DNA from 4 places in the Pseudomonas sp. MF7453 genome. Region 1 is predicted to be linked to each of the others. Evidence: riboswitches for the same ligand, from Rfam matches in the RefSeq annotation. Region 1 holds a riboswitch; each other region holds the start of a gene.
The links. Region 1 has a riboswitch for cobalamin ahead of JFT63_RS23175 (TonB-dependent receptor plug domain-containing protein). Riboswitches for the same ligand answer to the same signal wherever they lie in the genome.

Region 1 (4,138 bases):
TGCGGGCCAGTTCGCGCGCTACCTGGCCGCTGCCGACGCCGGGCACCAAATGAGTAAACGCGACATCAATCATTCGGTTCTCACGCACCGCGCGTAATGTCGACAAGACCGGATCGGTGGTCAACAACTGGCGTTTACGGCTGGCGGGCGACCACAGGGCATCGGCCAATAATAGGATGTCGGGGTCCTTTATCAGCAAGGTTTCGCGGCTCACGGTGACCCGTGAAAGAGGGATGTCTGCCAGCACGTTACGGGCCCCGGATGCGGCCAGTAGCGCAGTGACAAACCCCCGCTGGCCTTCACTGTCGAGGCCGTTGACCTCGCTGTCCAGGTAAAACACCGACACGGTTCTGGTCGCGTCTGCCATTTTCCGGGCCTGCAGCAGGTCGGCGTCCAGTGCGTCGATCAATGTCTGGGCACGCCGGCTTTTGTGCAACAGGTCGCCGAGGGTGCGCAGGTCCTGACGAATATGTCGGAAGTAATCAAGGGTGTGCCCGGCGCAAGCGGACTCCAGCAGGTAAGACGCAACGCCGTTATCTGCCAGGCCGGTGCGTGAGGTCACGCCGTCACCAAACGCGCTGGCGAACCCACCTACCACCAAGTCTGGCTTTTGTGCATACAGCATTTCGCCGGACGGGTATTTGCCTGCAATCACCGGCACCTCGAAATACTTGCCCCGTCGATGGGCCTTGCCGTCATCGTCGAGGTAGGCCACGCCGACCAGTGACGGCCCTGCATCCAGGGCCAGCAACAGGTCGGCTGCGTGCTGATTGAGCGCGACGATGCGTGAGGGAGGCGAGTGCGGCAGTGTCCAGGTCTGGGCGCAATTGCGGTAACTGTCCGCCAGTACCGGCGCCGCACAGAGCAGGGCGCCCACACATAACCAGGGCGATTTCATGAGTGCCCCGTGATCAACAGATCATCGACGACCTCACCACTTATCAGGTGCCTATCCACCAGGCGTATTACATCGGCCTTGCTATGCACGCCATACCAGCAGCGCTGGGGGTAGACCGTGAGCACCGGGCCGAGGTTGCAGGGGAACTGGCAATGAGTGCGAGTCAAGAGCACGCCGCCGGTCACTTCGATGCGATGAAGTTCCAGCAATCGGCGGCGCAGGCTTTTCCACAGTTGCAAGGCGCCGCGTTGGGTGCAGCGTGGCCCGGTGCACAGCAACACATGGTAGGCGTGGTCGGGGATATGCGACCAGTCTGGATGGGTATCCACCCCTTCGATTTGCGTGATGTCTTTCATCAGAAACGATACGTATAACGCACCTCTGAGGTGAACGGACGGCCCAGGTTGTCGACGTTATTGGAGCGGCTGGTGACGTAGTCGCGGTCGAACAGGTTTTCCACCAACAGGCTCACGCGGTGCTGGTGCGTTGAGTCCAGATAGCGATAGGCATCGGCGTCTACCACTGAATAATGACCGTACTCGACCTGCCTGGAGCTAGCGATATCGCGGATATAACGGATGGCTGCACCTGCACCCCACAAGCGGCTTTGCGATTCAAAACCGATGCGTGAGCGGGCGAAAAAGCTCGGGATGTCGTTGATGGTCACTCCGGCACGCGACTGGGTAAGGTTGCGAGTCATATCCGCCTGCACGCTCCATTGTTGATTGAGCGCCAGCCTGGCGTCGGCCTCGAAGCCGCGCATCTTGACTTGGCCCTGGCCGTTGACCCACAGCCTATCGTTCAGTGTGATCAGGTCAGTGATCTCACGTTTGAATAACGTCACGCTTGCGTTGAAATCGCGTCCAGCGAGTGATCCCCTGTAGTCGACACCCAACTCGGCGTTGCGGCTTTTCTCAGGCTTGAGGTGGCGGTTACCTTTTTCGTCGGTTTCATTGACGAACAGTTGTTCGGCGTTGGGCAGCTTGTAGGCCGTGCCATATTGACCGCGCAGCGCCCAATTCTCGTTGAGGTCATAGAGCGAGGTGAGCATACCGACGGTGGCGCTGTCGCCCCCGCTCATGGCTTCGTGGCGCACACCAAGGCTGGGGTGCCAATCGGGCAGGGCGTCGATCTGCGGGCGCAGTTGGGTGTACAGCGCGTGGGCCTGGGCCTTGTTGTTGTCGATTACCAGCACATCGTCCTGGCCCTTGAACCATTGGTTATCACTGCCGACGATCCACACATGCCCGCCCGGCAATTGGGCCTTGCCCTCGGCCTGCACGCCCCAATCGGTGAAACCCCAATAGTCGTTATGATTGATCACCTGGGTGCCACCTGCGTCAAGGTTGTTGATGCGGGTATAGCGGGTGTCCCAATCGTTGATATGGCCCTTGACGAAATAGCTCAGGCGTTCGTTGATATTTTGCTCGAAGGTCGCTGTGGCGATCTGCTGAACACGGTCGTTGGTGGTCTTGTGGGATGCCACCGGGCGAGCGAAATCCAGGTTGGCATCGGCGTATTGGTAGAACAGTTCCAGGCGTGAATGGTCGCCAAAGGATTGAATCGCCTTGGTGCCGAAGGTGGTGACCTCGTAGGCGCGCTTCTTGTTGCTGACGTTTTTCATATCGCGGTTGCGAAACGGCTGGTAGCCCTCGGACGCATTACGGCTGACGTACGCCAATAGGCCCATGTCGCCCCAACCGTTGTTGAAGAGTTTTTCGACCCGGGCGTCGCCGGTGGTGCCACCGAAGGTATCGACCCCCAGGTTCACTTCGCCGGAAGCACTGGGCGTCTGCGGGCTGCGGGTGACGATATTGATCACGCCGGACACGGCCTGGGTGCCGAACAGTAAACTCTGGCCACCCTTGAGCACTTCGATGCGCTCGATGGCATTGGCTGGCAGGGTGTCGATGTAAAGACCGCCGTACAAGCGGTTATTCAGGCGCACACCGTCAAGCAGGATCAACGTGTCATCGTTGCGTCCACCAAGCAGGGAATAGGTGCCGTAGTCGAACGGGCCGTTTTTCGGCGCGACGTACAGCCCGGGAATGAACATTTGCATGACCCGGGACACGTCGGCGGCAGGGCCGGCTCGCTCGATCTGGGCGCGGCTGACCACGTCGATTTTGCTGCCGTACCGGGCCATGGCCGCGACGGTGGTGGACTCCACCGAAGGCGCCGAGACGAGTTGCGCATTGAGTATCAGGGCATTGTCGTCAGCCAGCAGCAATGGGCTGAACAGGCAACCGACCAAGGGAGTGAATGAACGTCGAATCATAGTCTTCTCGAAAGTATCTTCGCAGAAGCACGCAAGAGAAGGCATCGAGCACACGCCAATACCGGCCCATGCCCGCCCACCGCAGGAGTTTGCCAAACAGAAATTTCAGGCCGGTCTCCGGGCTCATGCGTATGGACCCCTTCACCTTCCCATAGCGCAATGGCCACAGTGGTGTGTCGAAGGGATCACGCATATACCGTTGCGGGGGCAGCACCGGACTTGCTCGGCAAGAGCGTACCGGTTTCCCGTTTCACCCCGAGCACGGCGGCAGGGGGCACCTGAAACAGGCGGGCATCTGAACACTCGCACGAGCGCTCGTCAACTTTCCCGCCCAGCCCAGCCAGCGATCAGTCGGTTTTACTGTGTTCGCGCAACCGTTCGGCCGCGCTGCGCAACAACTGCTCGGTCCCGCTCCATCCCAGGCAACCATCGGTCACCGACACGCCGTATTTCATCGACGTGCTCAGCGGCTGGCAGCCTTCGAACAAGTGGCTCTCAAGCATCATGCCGATCAGCGAGGTATCGCCCTGTAAGCGCTGCTCCAATACGTCATTGAACACCGCCGGTTGGCGCAGCGGGTCCTTGCCGCTGTTGGCGTGGCTGCAATCGACCATGATCCGCGCTGCCACCTTGGCTTTGACCAGGTCATGTTTCACCTGGGCCACGCTCTGCGCATCGTAGTTTGGCCCACGGTGACCGCCGCGCAGCACCAAGTGCGTGTCGGGGTTGCCCGGTGTTTGAATGATGGCGGGATGGCCCTGGCTATCGACCCCGAAATGGCGGTGGGGGTGGGACGCCGAGCGCATCGCATCACAGGCAATCGCGACGCCGCCGTCGGTGCCGTTCTTGAAGCCCACGGGCAGGCCCAGGCCGCTGGCCATCTCGCGGTGGATCTGCGATTCAGTGGTGCGCGCGCCAATGGCAACCCAACTGAGCAGGTCATCGAAGTAGCCTGCTGCCAT
Region 2 (4,138 bases), on a different contig from region 1:
GGGCGATTATCAAGGTTTTAGCCGGTGCAGGCCAATGCAAGCGTGGCGTGGGCAACTTTTCTGCGAGTGATCAGCAGGCGGGCAGGGGCATTAGCGAGCTGTTCGGTCAGGGCCAGGGCGGCGCTTTCGGCAATGCCGTAACAGCCGGTATGGGCAAATGCGACGCTCGATTTGTGGCTCAGTCGCTCTTCGTAAGCCGCCAATTGCGTGGCATCGAAGCACAGCAGCGGTACATTCAGCACTTGGGCGAGCGCCAGCAACCCTGGCTCATCCTGCTTGCGATCGATACTGGCCAGCGCCGTCAAGCACTGGCGGCCGATACCCGCTTCGACGAGGGCGCTGTCCAGCAGCGCCAGCAGCGTGTGAACGTCACAACCCCGCTGGCAACCCAGGCCGACTACCAACGTCATGCCGAGTATTGGTCGTCGCGGTTGCGGCGAAACAGCCAGGCGCTGATCAGGCCCAGGGCCAGCCAGAACACCACATTGGTCAGTTGCGATGCGATTTTGAACTGTGCTTCGAGCGCCTCGGGTGCCAGCATCGAATGCACTTGCGGCTGCGGCGCGCCAATCACGTGGGGGACGGCAAGAATTGCCACGCCCAGCACTTTGAGCAGCCCGTTGCGACCGAACACGATCAGCGCAATACCGGCGGCGGTGGAGGCGGCGGTACCGATCCACCAGGTCTGGCGCAGCGTCAGGTCAGCCGCGGCCGTGCCCGGCAATTCAGGCGGCAGGCCCAGGGTAGGTGCCAGCACAAAGGTCGCGTAACCCGCCAGGCCCCAGAGCAAGCCCTGGGCGGTGCGGGTGGGGGCGCGCAAGGTGTAAAGGCCGGCGAGCATCAACGCAAAGCCGACCGCCACCACCAGGTTGCCACCTGTGGTCGACAACACGCGCTGCCAGCCATCTTCCGGCTCCCAGGCTTCGGCGTCGTGGCTATGTGCAGCGGCACCTGCGCCGTGTTCGTGGGCAACTTCGGTCGCTACAGGAGCCTTTTCATACGTTTCGGCCTGCAAAATCAACGGCGAGACCCACAAGCTTTGCAGCAGGGTCAGCAGCAGGGCGGCCAGCAGGCCGGTGAAACCTGCGGTTTGCGCAATACGTTTGATCATGTCGGCAGGCCTCAGTGGCAAGGGAACGCGGCGCTGTGGCGGGTATCGTGGGCCGCGTTATGCACCGCCTCGATATGCGAAAAACCGGCGAAGTACACAAGGCACGCACCCAGGATTGCCGCGCCGATCGCAGCGCTCAGGCGTTGACTCAACGTGGTGGTGCTGCTTGCGGAGGGCGTAGTGCTGCTGATGATCGACATGGCGCGTCCCTTTCAGGTGTCAGGGTGAAACGAGCGCATGCAAACCCCACGCGCCAGGCACGCAGGGTTCGAACAGCGCCCGCCCACCGCGGGTTTGTTATCTGATTTTTTCGGGCCGGTCTCCGGGCTTGCGAGGGGCGGCTCTGGACAGAGTGCGCCTGAAAAGCATCGCCTTCCCATGCAAAAGCACAGTGGCCGTGACGCTTCGCTCGCTTACCGTTGCGGGGGCAGCACCGGATTTGTCATAGGGGTATGACGCACCGGTTTCCCGTTTCACCCTGTGAAGGGCACCCGAAACAAGATGTGTAGGAGAGCATGGGCCGGGGACGGTAGTCAAATGCCGCGAGCCCCTGTAGCCTTGCACCTTCGAGGTTCTTCGGCCCCACGCCGAAGCTAAGAAGGGAACGCGGTTCAAGCCGCGGCTGCCCCCGCAACTGTGAAGGGTTCAGTTGACTGCCATGCCACTGCCGAGACGGCGGGAAGGCGCAGTCAACGTTGGTCGCAAGACCTGCACGCCCCAAGCCAGGAGACCTGCCTCGTCACCGATTTTTCAATTCAACCGGGCGGGGTGATCCGGTGACGAAATCCGCTGCTGCGCGCCGCCGCAGGGCCTGTCGTCCCGTATGCCCGCCCCAAAGGGCATCCGATGAAAACACTGGCCAAACTTCCCGTCACCATCGTTACCGGCTTCCTCGGCTCGGGCAAGACTACGTTGCTGCGCCATATGCTCGACAACGCCCAGGGCCGTCGCATTGCCGTGATCGTCAATGAATTTGGCGAGCTGGGCATTGACGGCGAGATCCTCAAGCAGTGCTCTATCGGTTGCACCGAGGAAGAAGCCAACGGCCGCGTGTACGAACTGGCCAACGGCTGCCTGTGCTGCACGGTGCAGGAAGAGTTCTTCCCGGTGATGCGCGAACTGGTCGCCCGTCGCGGTGACCTGGACCATATCCTCATTGAAACCTCGGGCCTGGCCCTGCCCAAGCCGTTGGTGCAAGCCTTCCAGTGGCCGGAAATCCGCAGCGCCTGCACCGTTGACGCGGTGATCACCGTAGTCGACAGCCCGGCCGTGGCCGCCGGTACCTTTGCCGCCTTCCCGGATCAGGTCGACGCCCAGCGCAAACTTGACCCCAACCTGGACCACGAGTCGCCGTTGCACGAACTGTTCGCCGACCAACTGGCCAGCGCTGACCTGGTGATCCTCAACAAAGCCGACCTGATCAGCGCCGAAGACCTGGCCCGTGTGCGCCTGGAAGTGGCCGAAGAACTGCCGCCGGCGGTGAAGGTCATCGAAGCCAGCAGCGGCCGCCTGCCGCTGGACGTGTTGATCGGCCTCGGCGCCAGCTCCGAAGAGCATATCGACGCTCGCCACAGCCATCACGATCAGCACCATGAAGGCGAAGACGACCACGACCACGACGCGTTCGACTCCATCTCCATCGACTTGCCGCAAGCCGACGAAGCCCTGTTGCTCGACGCCCTGACCCAATTGGTGGTGCAGCACGGCATTTTGCGTGTGAAAGGCTTTGCAGCTATCCCAAACAAGCCGATGCGCCTGCTGATCCAGGGTGTGGGCACACGCTTTGACAAGCACTTCGACCGCGCCTGGGGCGCCGATGAAGCGCGCACCACGCGCCTGGTGCTGATCGGCCAAGAGCTGGACGCCGCCGGCCTTGAAGCGCAATTGCGCGCTGCCCTCAGCGTTTAACCATGCACCTGCTCAGGACCCAGCCCGGTGGTTTCGTCGCGGACGACAATATCGCCGACCTTGGCCAAACCCCCGCCGAGCTGGTGATCCTGTGCAGCGGCGATTCCAGCCTGGCGCTGCTGGCCGAAGTCGCCCAGCAATTGCCCGAGGATTACCCCAGCCTGCGCCTGGCCAACCCGATGCAGGTGCAGAACCATGCCTCGGTCGACCTGTATGTCGATGAGGTGTTGCGTCACGCCAAGGTCATCCTGATTTCCCTGCACGGTGGCATTGGCTATTGGCGCTACGGTATCGAGCGCCTGGTGGAGCTGGCCGAACGCGGCGTCACGCTGATCCTGGTGCCGGGGGATGATCGCCCAGACCCAGAGCTCAGTGGCTTGAGCACGGTTGGCGCCGAGCAGCGCGACCGCCTTTGGCATTTCCTGCGCCAGGGCGGGCTGGGTAATGCCCTGGATTTTTATCGCTGCCTGGCCAGTGATTATCTGGGGCGCGATTACCCTTGGAACGAGCCGCAGGCGTTGCCGCGTACCGCGATCTATCATCCGCAAACTGCCAATGCCGATCTTGATGATTGGCGGGCGCAGTGGAATGCGCAATGGCCGGTGGCAGCGGTGCTGTTTTACCGCTCCCATTTGCAGGCCGCCAACACCGGTTTCATCGACGTGTTCTGCCAGCGTTTGCAGGTCGCGGGCCTTAACCCCCTGCCTATCGCGGTGGCCAGCCTGAAGGAGCCCGGTTGCCTGGCAGTGGTTGAAGACTGGCTCGATGAAGTACAGGCGGCGGTGATCCTGAACACCACCGGCTTTGCCCAATCGAGTCCCGAAGCACCGCACCTGCGCCCATTCCGGCGCAATATCCCGGTGATCCAGGCTATTTGCGCCCAGGACAACCAGCCTGGCTGGCAGGCCAGCGAACAGGGGCTCGGCCCACGCGACCTGGCGATGCATATCGCCTTGCCCGAACTGGACGGGCGCATCATCAGCCGGCCGATCAGCTTCAAGGACCTGGCCTGGCGCAGCGAGCGCAGCCAGTCGGACGTGGTGTGCTATCGCGCAGCCCCCGAACGCATGGACTTTGTTGCACAGTTGGCGCGGCGCTGGGTTGAATTGGCCCGTGTGC
Region 3 (4,138 bases), on a different contig from region 1:
GTTATGCACCGCCTCGATATGCGAAAAACCGGCGAAGTACACAAGGCACGCACCCAGGATTGCCGCGCCGATCGCAGCGCTCAGGCGTTGACTCAACGTGGTGGTGCTGCTTGCGGAGGGCGTAGTGCTGCTGATGATCGACATGGCGCGTCCCTTTCAGGTGTCAGGGTGAAACGAGCGCATGCAAACCCCACGCGCCAGGCACGCAGGGTTCGAACAGCGCCCGCCCACCGCGGGTTTGTTATCTGATTTTTTCGGGCCGGTCTCCGGGCTTGCGAGGGGCGGCTCTGGACAGAGTGCGCCTGAAAAGCATCGCCTTCCCATGCAAAAGCACAGTGGCCGTGACGCTTCGCTCGCTTACCGTTGCGGGGGCAGCACCGGATTTGTCATAGGGGTATGACGCACCGGTTTCCCGTTTCACCCTGTGAAGGGCACCCGAAACAAGATGTGTAGGAGAGCATGGGCCGGGGACGGTAGTCAAATGCCGCGAGCCCCTGTAGCCTTGCACCTTCGAGGTTCTTCGGCCCCACGCCGAAGCTAAGAAGGGAACGCGGTTCAAGCCGCGGCTGCCCCCGCAACTGTGAAGGGTTCAGTTGACTGCCATGCCACTGCCGAGACGGCGGGAAGGCGCAGTCAACGTTGGTCGCAAGACCTGCACGCCCCAAGCCAGGAGACCTGCCTCGTCACCGATTTTTCAATTCAACCGGGCGGGGTGATCCGGTGACGAAATCCGCTGCTGCGCGCCGCCGCAGGGCCTGTCGTCCCGTATGCCCGCCCCAAAGGGCATCCGATGAAAACACTGGCCAAACTTCCCGTCACCATCGTTACCGGCTTCCTCGGCTCGGGCAAGACTACGTTGCTGCGCCATATGCTCGACAACGCCCAGGGCCGTCGCATTGCCGTGATCGTCAATGAATTTGGCGAGCTGGGCATTGACGGCGAGATCCTCAAGCAGTGCTCTATCGGTTGCACCGAGGAAGAAGCCAACGGCCGCGTGTACGAACTGGCCAACGGCTGCCTGTGCTGCACGGTGCAGGAAGAGTTCTTCCCGGTGATGCGCGAACTGGTCGCCCGTCGCGGTGACCTGGACCATATCCTCATTGAAACCTCGGGCCTGGCCCTGCCCAAGCCGTTGGTGCAAGCCTTCCAGTGGCCGGAAATCCGCAGCGCCTGCACCGTTGACGCGGTGATCACCGTAGTCGACAGCCCGGCCGTGGCCGCCGGTACCTTTGCCGCCTTCCCGGATCAGGTCGACGCCCAGCGCAAACTTGACCCCAACCTGGACCACGAGTCGCCGTTGCACGAACTGTTCGCCGACCAACTGGCCAGCGCTGACCTGGTGATCCTCAACAAAGCCGACCTGATCAGCGCCGAAGACCTGGCCCGTGTGCGCCTGGAAGTGGCCGAAGAACTGCCGCCGGCGGTGAAGGTCATCGAAGCCAGCAGCGGCCGCCTGCCGCTGGACGTGTTGATCGGCCTCGGCGCCAGCTCCGAAGAGCATATCGACGCTCGCCACAGCCATCACGATCAGCACCATGAAGGCGAAGACGACCACGACCACGACGCGTTCGACTCCATCTCCATCGACTTGCCGCAAGCCGACGAAGCCCTGTTGCTCGACGCCCTGACCCAATTGGTGGTGCAGCACGGCATTTTGCGTGTGAAAGGCTTTGCAGCTATCCCAAACAAGCCGATGCGCCTGCTGATCCAGGGTGTGGGCACACGCTTTGACAAGCACTTCGACCGCGCCTGGGGCGCCGATGAAGCGCGCACCACGCGCCTGGTGCTGATCGGCCAAGAGCTGGACGCCGCCGGCCTTGAAGCGCAATTGCGCGCTGCCCTCAGCGTTTAACCATGCACCTGCTCAGGACCCAGCCCGGTGGTTTCGTCGCGGACGACAATATCGCCGACCTTGGCCAAACCCCCGCCGAGCTGGTGATCCTGTGCAGCGGCGATTCCAGCCTGGCGCTGCTGGCCGAAGTCGCCCAGCAATTGCCCGAGGATTACCCCAGCCTGCGCCTGGCCAACCCGATGCAGGTGCAGAACCATGCCTCGGTCGACCTGTATGTCGATGAGGTGTTGCGTCACGCCAAGGTCATCCTGATTTCCCTGCACGGTGGCATTGGCTATTGGCGCTACGGTATCGAGCGCCTGGTGGAGCTGGCCGAACGCGGCGTCACGCTGATCCTGGTGCCGGGGGATGATCGCCCAGACCCAGAGCTCAGTGGCTTGAGCACGGTTGGCGCCGAGCAGCGCGACCGCCTTTGGCATTTCCTGCGCCAGGGCGGGCTGGGTAATGCCCTGGATTTTTATCGCTGCCTGGCCAGTGATTATCTGGGGCGCGATTACCCTTGGAACGAGCCGCAGGCGTTGCCGCGTACCGCGATCTATCATCCGCAAACTGCCAATGCCGATCTTGATGATTGGCGGGCGCAGTGGAATGCGCAATGGCCGGTGGCAGCGGTGCTGTTTTACCGCTCCCATTTGCAGGCCGCCAACACCGGTTTCATCGACGTGTTCTGCCAGCGTTTGCAGGTCGCGGGCCTTAACCCCCTGCCTATCGCGGTGGCCAGCCTGAAGGAGCCCGGTTGCCTGGCAGTGGTTGAAGACTGGCTCGATGAAGTACAGGCGGCGGTGATCCTGAACACCACCGGCTTTGCCCAATCGAGTCCCGAAGCACCGCACCTGCGCCCATTCCGGCGCAATATCCCGGTGATCCAGGCTATTTGCGCCCAGGACAACCAGCCTGGCTGGCAGGCCAGCGAACAGGGGCTCGGCCCACGCGACCTGGCGATGCATATCGCCTTGCCCGAACTGGACGGGCGCATCATCAGCCGGCCGATCAGCTTCAAGGACCTGGCCTGGCGCAGCGAGCGCAGCCAGTCGGACGTGGTGTGCTATCGCGCAGCCCCCGAACGCATGGACTTTGTTGCACAGTTGGCGCGGCGCTGGGTTGAATTGGCCCGTGTGCCGAATGCGCAAAAACGTATCGCGTTGATCCTCGCCAACTACCCGACCCGCGATGGACGCATCGGTAATGGCGTGGGCCTGGACACCCCGGCGGCGGCGCTGAATATCTTGCGCGCCTTGCAAGCCGAAGGTTATCCGGTGGCGGATGTGCTTCCCGACAGCGGCACCGCGCTGATCCATGAACTGCTCGGCGGCGTCACCAACGACCTCGACAGCCTCGACCTGCGCCCATGCCATCAAAGCCTGGGTCTGGATGAGTACCTGGCGATGTTCGAGCGCCTGCCAGCGGCCAATCGCCAGGCCGTGCTGGAACGCTGGGGCGCGCCGCAAAACGATCCGATGTTTCGCGATGGCCGCCTGATGATCGCCGGCCTGCGCCTGGGGCTGACGTTCGTCGGCATCCAGCCGGCGCGGGGTTACCAGGTGGACGCCAGCGCGGTGTACCACGACCCGGACCTGGTGCCGCCCCACGGCTACCTGGCGTTTTACTTCTGGCTGCGCCACACCTATGCCGCCCACGGCGTGATTCACGTGGGCAAGCACGGCAACCTGGAGTGGTTGCCGGGCAAAGGCGTAGGCCTGTCGGAAAACTGCTGGCCGGATGCGTTGCTCGGGCCGCTGCCGAATATCTATCCGTTTATCGTTAACGACCCAGGCGAGGGCGCCCAGGCCAAGCGACGCACCCAGGCAGTCATCATCGACCATCTGATGCCGCCCCTGACTCGCGCCGAGACTTACGGCCCCTTGCGTGATCTGGAACTGTTGGCCGACGAGTACTACGAGGCGCAATTGCTCGACCCGCGCCGCGCCCTTGAGCTGCAAAAAGACATTCTCAAGCTGGTGCGTGAAACCCGTATCGACCAGGAGCTTGAACTGAGCGGTGATGCGGATGCGGCGGTGTGGTTGCCGCGCCTGGATACCTATCTGTGTGACTTGAAGGAGTCGCAGATTCGCGACGGTCTGCATATTTTTGGCGAGTCGCCCGAAGGCCGTTTGCGCATCGACACCTTGCTGGCCCTGTTGCGCATTCCCCGTGGCGATGGACGTGGCCCGCAATCGAGCCTGTTGCGGGTGTTGGCCAAGGCGTTCGAACTGGGTTTTGATCCGCTCGATTGCGCCTTGGCCGAGCCGTGGACGGGACGGCGCCCGTTGGTGCTGCAAAAAATTG
Region 4 (4,138 bases), on a different contig from region 1:
GGTTACCGCTAGTAAGTAAAGTTAAAGTGATACTTGAAGTTTGACGTGTAAGCGCTAGAATCCCTGGACATTGTTGTCATCCGTTCGCGCGAGCTTTGCTTGCGCGTTCTGGTTTTCAACGTTCGGCAGCGAAAGCCGCATCCAGACCAGGATTGTTCTGCACATGTCGACCTCGGCCCGCCTGATGCTCATTGTTTGCGCCGCGCTGCTCAGCGCCTGCGCCAGCCGTCCACCGCCGCCCGCGCCTGTAGCGGTCAAGCCCAAGCCGGTATTCAACTACGCCACCCAGAATTTTTCGCCTGCTGCCGAAGATGTGCTCTTCCGTGCGCTGGGCCTGGTCGGCACGCCTTATCGCTGGGGCGGCAACACACCGGACTCGGGGTTTGATTGCAGTGGCCTGATCGGCTTTGTGTTCCGCGACGCAGCCGGCATCTCATTGCCGCGCACCACCCGTGAATTGATCATGATGCGTGGCCAGGACGTCAGCGAACAAAACCTGCAAACCGGCGACCTGTTGTTCTTCGCCACCGGTGGCGGTTCGCGGGTCAGCCATGCGGGCATCTATGTGGGGGAGGGCCGCTTCGTACACGCGCCGCAAACCGGCGGTACGGTGAAGCTGGATACGCTCTCCAAAGCGTATTGGCAGAATGCCTACCTGAGTGCCAAGCGGGTACTGCCGGGGAACCTGGCGCGTAATCCCTGAATCAGTAAAACTCCAAAATGTGGGAGCGGGCTTGCCCGCGAATGCAGTGTGTCAGTCAACGCGTTAGTTGACTGGGCCACCGTAATCGCGGGCAAGCCCGCTCCCACATTGGTGTGTGGCGATTTACTTAACAGCCGATACCCGCCAAACCTTATTGCCCACATCATCGGCCACCAGCAAATCCCCCTGCTGATCTATCACCACGCCTACTGGCCGGCCCATGGCCTTCTCATCGCTATCCAGAAACCCGGTCAGCACATCCACCGGTTGCCCTTTCGGCTGGCCCCCTTCGAAGGGCACGAAAATTACCTTGTAGCCACTGTGCGGCTTGCGGTTCCAGGAACCATGCTGGCCGATAAATGCGCCATTACTGAAAGGGGCAGGGAGTTTGCTGCCCTCGGCGAAGGTCAGCCCCAGCGACGCAGTATGAGGGCCTACCGCATAGTCGGGAGCGATGGCCTTGGCGACCATGTCCAGGTTCTGCGGGGTGACACGCACATCCACATGCTGGCCGTAATAACTGAAAGGCCAGCCGTAGAAGCCGCCATCCTTGACCGAGGTGATGTAATCCGGCACCAGGTCGCTGCCGATTTCATCGCGCTCGTTAACTGCCGTCCACAGCTTGCCGCTCTGTGGCTCCCAGGCCATGCCGTTGGGGTTGCGCAGGCCGGAGGCGAAAATGCGGTGCTGGCCGGTCGCGCGATCAACTTCCCAGATAGCAGCGCGGCCTTGCTCGGCATCCAGGCCGTTTTCGCCAACGTTGCTGTTGGAGCCGACGCTCACATACAGCTTGCTGCCGTCCTTGCTGGCCACCACGTTTTTGGTCCAGTGATGGTTCAAGGGGCCGCCTGGCAAATCCACGACTGTGGTGCCTTGGGACGTGATTGCGGTTTCACCCGGCTGATAGGGAAAGCGCAGCAACTTGTCCGAGTCCGCCACGTACAGATCGTTGCCCACCAGTGTCATGCCAAACGGCGAATTCAGATTTTGCAGAAATACCGTACGCGTTTCGGCCACGCCGTCATGATCGGCATCGCGCAGCAGCGTGATGCGGTTCGGGCTGGGCACACCGGCACCGGCGCGGCCCATGACTTTTTCCATCACCCAGCCGCGCACGCCTTTGGAGTCGTCTGGCTTGGGCGGCGCATTGGTCTCGGCCACCAGCACGTCGCCGTTGGGCAGCACGTAGAGCCAGCGTGGGTGATCCAGGCCTTCGGCGAAGGCGGCCACTTGGGTGCCGGCGGCAGCCGTTGGCTTGGCGCCTTCAGGCCAACCGATCGCCGGGGCGATGTTGACGGTGGGAATCAGCGTCTTGTTCGGCTCCGGCAGTTTGGGCGAGGGCCCGGTGCCATCCGCGACTTGCAGGGTGGAGCTTTCGCCGCAGGCGGCGAGGCTGCCGGTGAGCATGATCAGTAAGGCCAATCGGGTTTTAGGCATGGTTTTCTCCTTGATACCTGTAAGGGTAGAGAAGCACGCTGTACGGATGGTTCAAGTACAAGGCCAGCTTTAATTGACGCTCCACCCCCAACCCACTAACCTTCGCGGCTTGTTCCAGGTGCTCTGTGGCGCGCGCGTCGACAGAGTGAAACAGGGAAGCCGGTGAGTGAGCGCACTTGTACACAGTGCTGCCGCGATTCCGGCGCTGCCCCCGCAACGGTAAATGAGTCAAGACGGTGCTGTTTGCCACTGTATCGCCCGCGATATGGGAAGGCGCGCCCTCGGCTGCTTCGATAAGACGCGCCACTCATGAGTCCGGAGACCGGCCTTGAACATTCAACAGCATCACGGTGGGCGATGCTTGGCTGTCTGTTTTTTCTTTTTCCTGCCCGCCGTTTTTGTCCAGCCCCAACGGAGAGCTGCCATGACCGATTCCCCCGACCGCGACGAACGCCACCTGGCGCGCATGTTGCGCAAAAAAGCCGTAATCGACGAGCGCATCGCCAATTCGCCGAATGAGTGCGGCTTGTTGCTGGTATTGACCGGCAACGGCAAAGGCAAGAGCAGCTCGGCCTTCGGCATGTTGGCCCGCGCCATGGGCCACGGCATGCAGTGCGGTGTGGTGCAGTTCATCAAGGGCCGCAACAGCACGGGCGAAGAGCTGTTCTTCCGGCGCTTCCCCGAGCAGGTGCGCTTCCACGTCATGGGCGAAGGCTTCACCTGGGAAACCCAGGATCGCCAACGTGATATCGCCGCCGCCGAAGCGGCCTGGGCGGTGTCCCGGGCGATGCTCAATGACGCGTCCATTCGCCTGGTGGTGCTGGACGAACTGAACATCGCCCTCAAGCACGGCTACCTCGACCTGGATCAGGTCCTCAGCGACCTGCAAGCCCGCCCGCCGATGCAGCATGTGGTGGTCACTGGCCGGGGCGCCAAGCCTGAATTGATCGAAATGGGCGACACCGTCACCGAAATGGGCATGCTCAAGCACGCGTTCCAGGCCGGTATCAAGGCACAGAAGGGCGTCGAACTTTGAATCAGCCCCGCCAATGCCCGGCCGTATTGATCGCCGCTCCGGCGTCCGGCCAGGGCAAAACCACGGTCACCGCCGCGCTGGCCCGTTTGCATCGCAATTTGGGGCGCAAGGTGCGCGTGTTCAAATGCGGGCCGGACTTTCTCGACCCCATGATCCACGAGCGCGCCAGCGGTGCGCCGGTGTATCAATTGGACATGTGGATGGTGGGCGAGCAGGAAAGTCGTCGTCTGCTGTGGGAAGCGGCGGGGGAGGCCGACCTGATCCTGATCGAAGGCGTGATGGGGCTGTTCGACGGCACCCCCTCCAGCGCCGACCTGGCGCGGCACTTCGGCGTACCGGTGCTGGGGGTGATCGACGGGACTGCCATGGCTCAGACCTTTGGTGCCCTGGCCCTGGGCCTGGCGCGCTATCAGCCCGACCTGCCGTTTGCCGGGGTGCTGGCCAACCGGGTCGGCACCCTGCGTCATGCGCAGTTGCTCGAAGGCAGCCTCACCGAAGGCTTGCGCTGGTACGGCGCGTTATCCCGCGAGACCGGCATCGAACTGCCGAGTCGCCACCTGGGCCTGGTGCAAGCCAGTGAACTCAATGACCTGGATGTGCGCCTGGATGCCGCCGCCCGGGCGCTGGGCAGCAGTTGCGAAGTGGCTCTGCCGCCGCCCGTGACCTTTGCCGCGCCCGAAGTGATCAAGGCCGAACCGTTACTGGCTGGTGTGCGTATCGCTGTCGCCCGTGACGAAGCCTTTGCCTTTACCTACGGCGCCAGCCTGGATTTGCTGCGGGCCATGGGCGCCGAGCTGACATTCTTCTCGCCTATCCATGATCGCCAGCTGCCGCAGGCGGACAGCCTTTATCTGCCTGGCGGGTATCCGGAGCTGCACCATCAGGCCCTGTCGGCAAACACCTCGATGCTGGAGGCCATCCGTGCTCATCATGCCGCCGGCAAGCCTCTGCTCGCCGAATGT

Region 2: linked by a shared signal. The riboswitch ahead of cobW (cobalamin biosynthesis protein CobW) and the one ahead of JFT63_RS23175 (TonB-dependent receptor plug domain-containing protein) in region 1 are both predicted to bind cobalamin.
Region 3: linked by a shared signal. The riboswitch ahead of cobW (cobalamin biosynthesis protein CobW) and the one ahead of JFT63_RS23175 (TonB-dependent receptor plug domain-containing protein) in region 1 are both predicted to bind cobalamin.
Region 4: linked by a shared signal. The riboswitch ahead of cobO (cob(I)yrinic acid a,c-diamide adenosyltransferase) and the one ahead of JFT63_RS23175 (TonB-dependent receptor plug domain-containing protein) in region 1 are both predicted to bind cobalamin.

Annotation. Positions count from the first base shown of each region.
Region 1 is NZ_JAEKCN010000016.1:93,709-97,846, reverse strand. It holds gene JFT63_RS23185 (ABC transporter substrate-binding protein) at 1-898, opposite strand, end outside; gene JFT63_RS23180 ((2Fe-2S) ferredoxin domain-containing protein) at 895-1,254, opposite strand; gene JFT63_RS23175 (TonB-dependent receptor plug domain-containing protein) at 1,254-3,176, opposite strand; cobalamin riboswitch at 3,268-3,473, opposite strand; gene JFT63_RS23170 (3-deoxy-7-phosphoheptulonate synthase) at 3,524-4,138, opposite strand, start outside.
Region 2 is NZ_JAEKCN010000002.1:114,648-118,785, reverse strand. It holds gene JFT63_RS05370 (cobalamin biosynthesis protein) at 18-410, opposite strand; gene JFT63_RS05375 (CbtA family protein) at 407-1,111, opposite strand; gene JFT63_RS05380 (CbtB domain-containing protein) at 1,123-1,311, opposite strand; cobalamin riboswitch at 1,408-1,621, opposite strand; cobalamin riboswitch at 1,664-1,864, shown strand; gene cobW (cobalamin biosynthesis protein CobW) at 1,958-3,019, shown strand; gene cobN (cobaltochelatase subunit CobN) at 3,022-4,138, shown strand, end outside.
Region 3 is NZ_JAEKCN010000002.1:488,909-493,046, forward strand. It holds gene JFT63_RS04065 (CbtB domain-containing protein) at 1-144, opposite strand, end outside; cobalamin riboswitch at 241-454, opposite strand; cobalamin riboswitch at 497-697, shown strand; gene cobW (cobalamin biosynthesis protein CobW) at 791-1,852, shown strand; gene cobN (cobaltochelatase subunit CobN) at 1,855-4,138, shown strand, end outside.
Region 4 is NZ_JAEKCN010000010.1:260,646-264,783, forward strand. It holds gene JFT63_RS17685 (C40 family peptidase) at 1-19, shown strand, start outside; gene JFT63_RS17690 (C40 family peptidase) at 164-703, shown strand; gene JFT63_RS17695 (PQQ-dependent sugar dehydrogenase) at 827-2,140, opposite strand; cobalamin riboswitch at 2,240-2,485, shown strand; gene cobO (cob(I)yrinic acid a,c-diamide adenosyltransferase) at 2,565-3,176, shown strand; gene JFT63_RS17705 (cobyrinate a,c-diamide synthase) at 3,173-4,138, shown strand, end outside.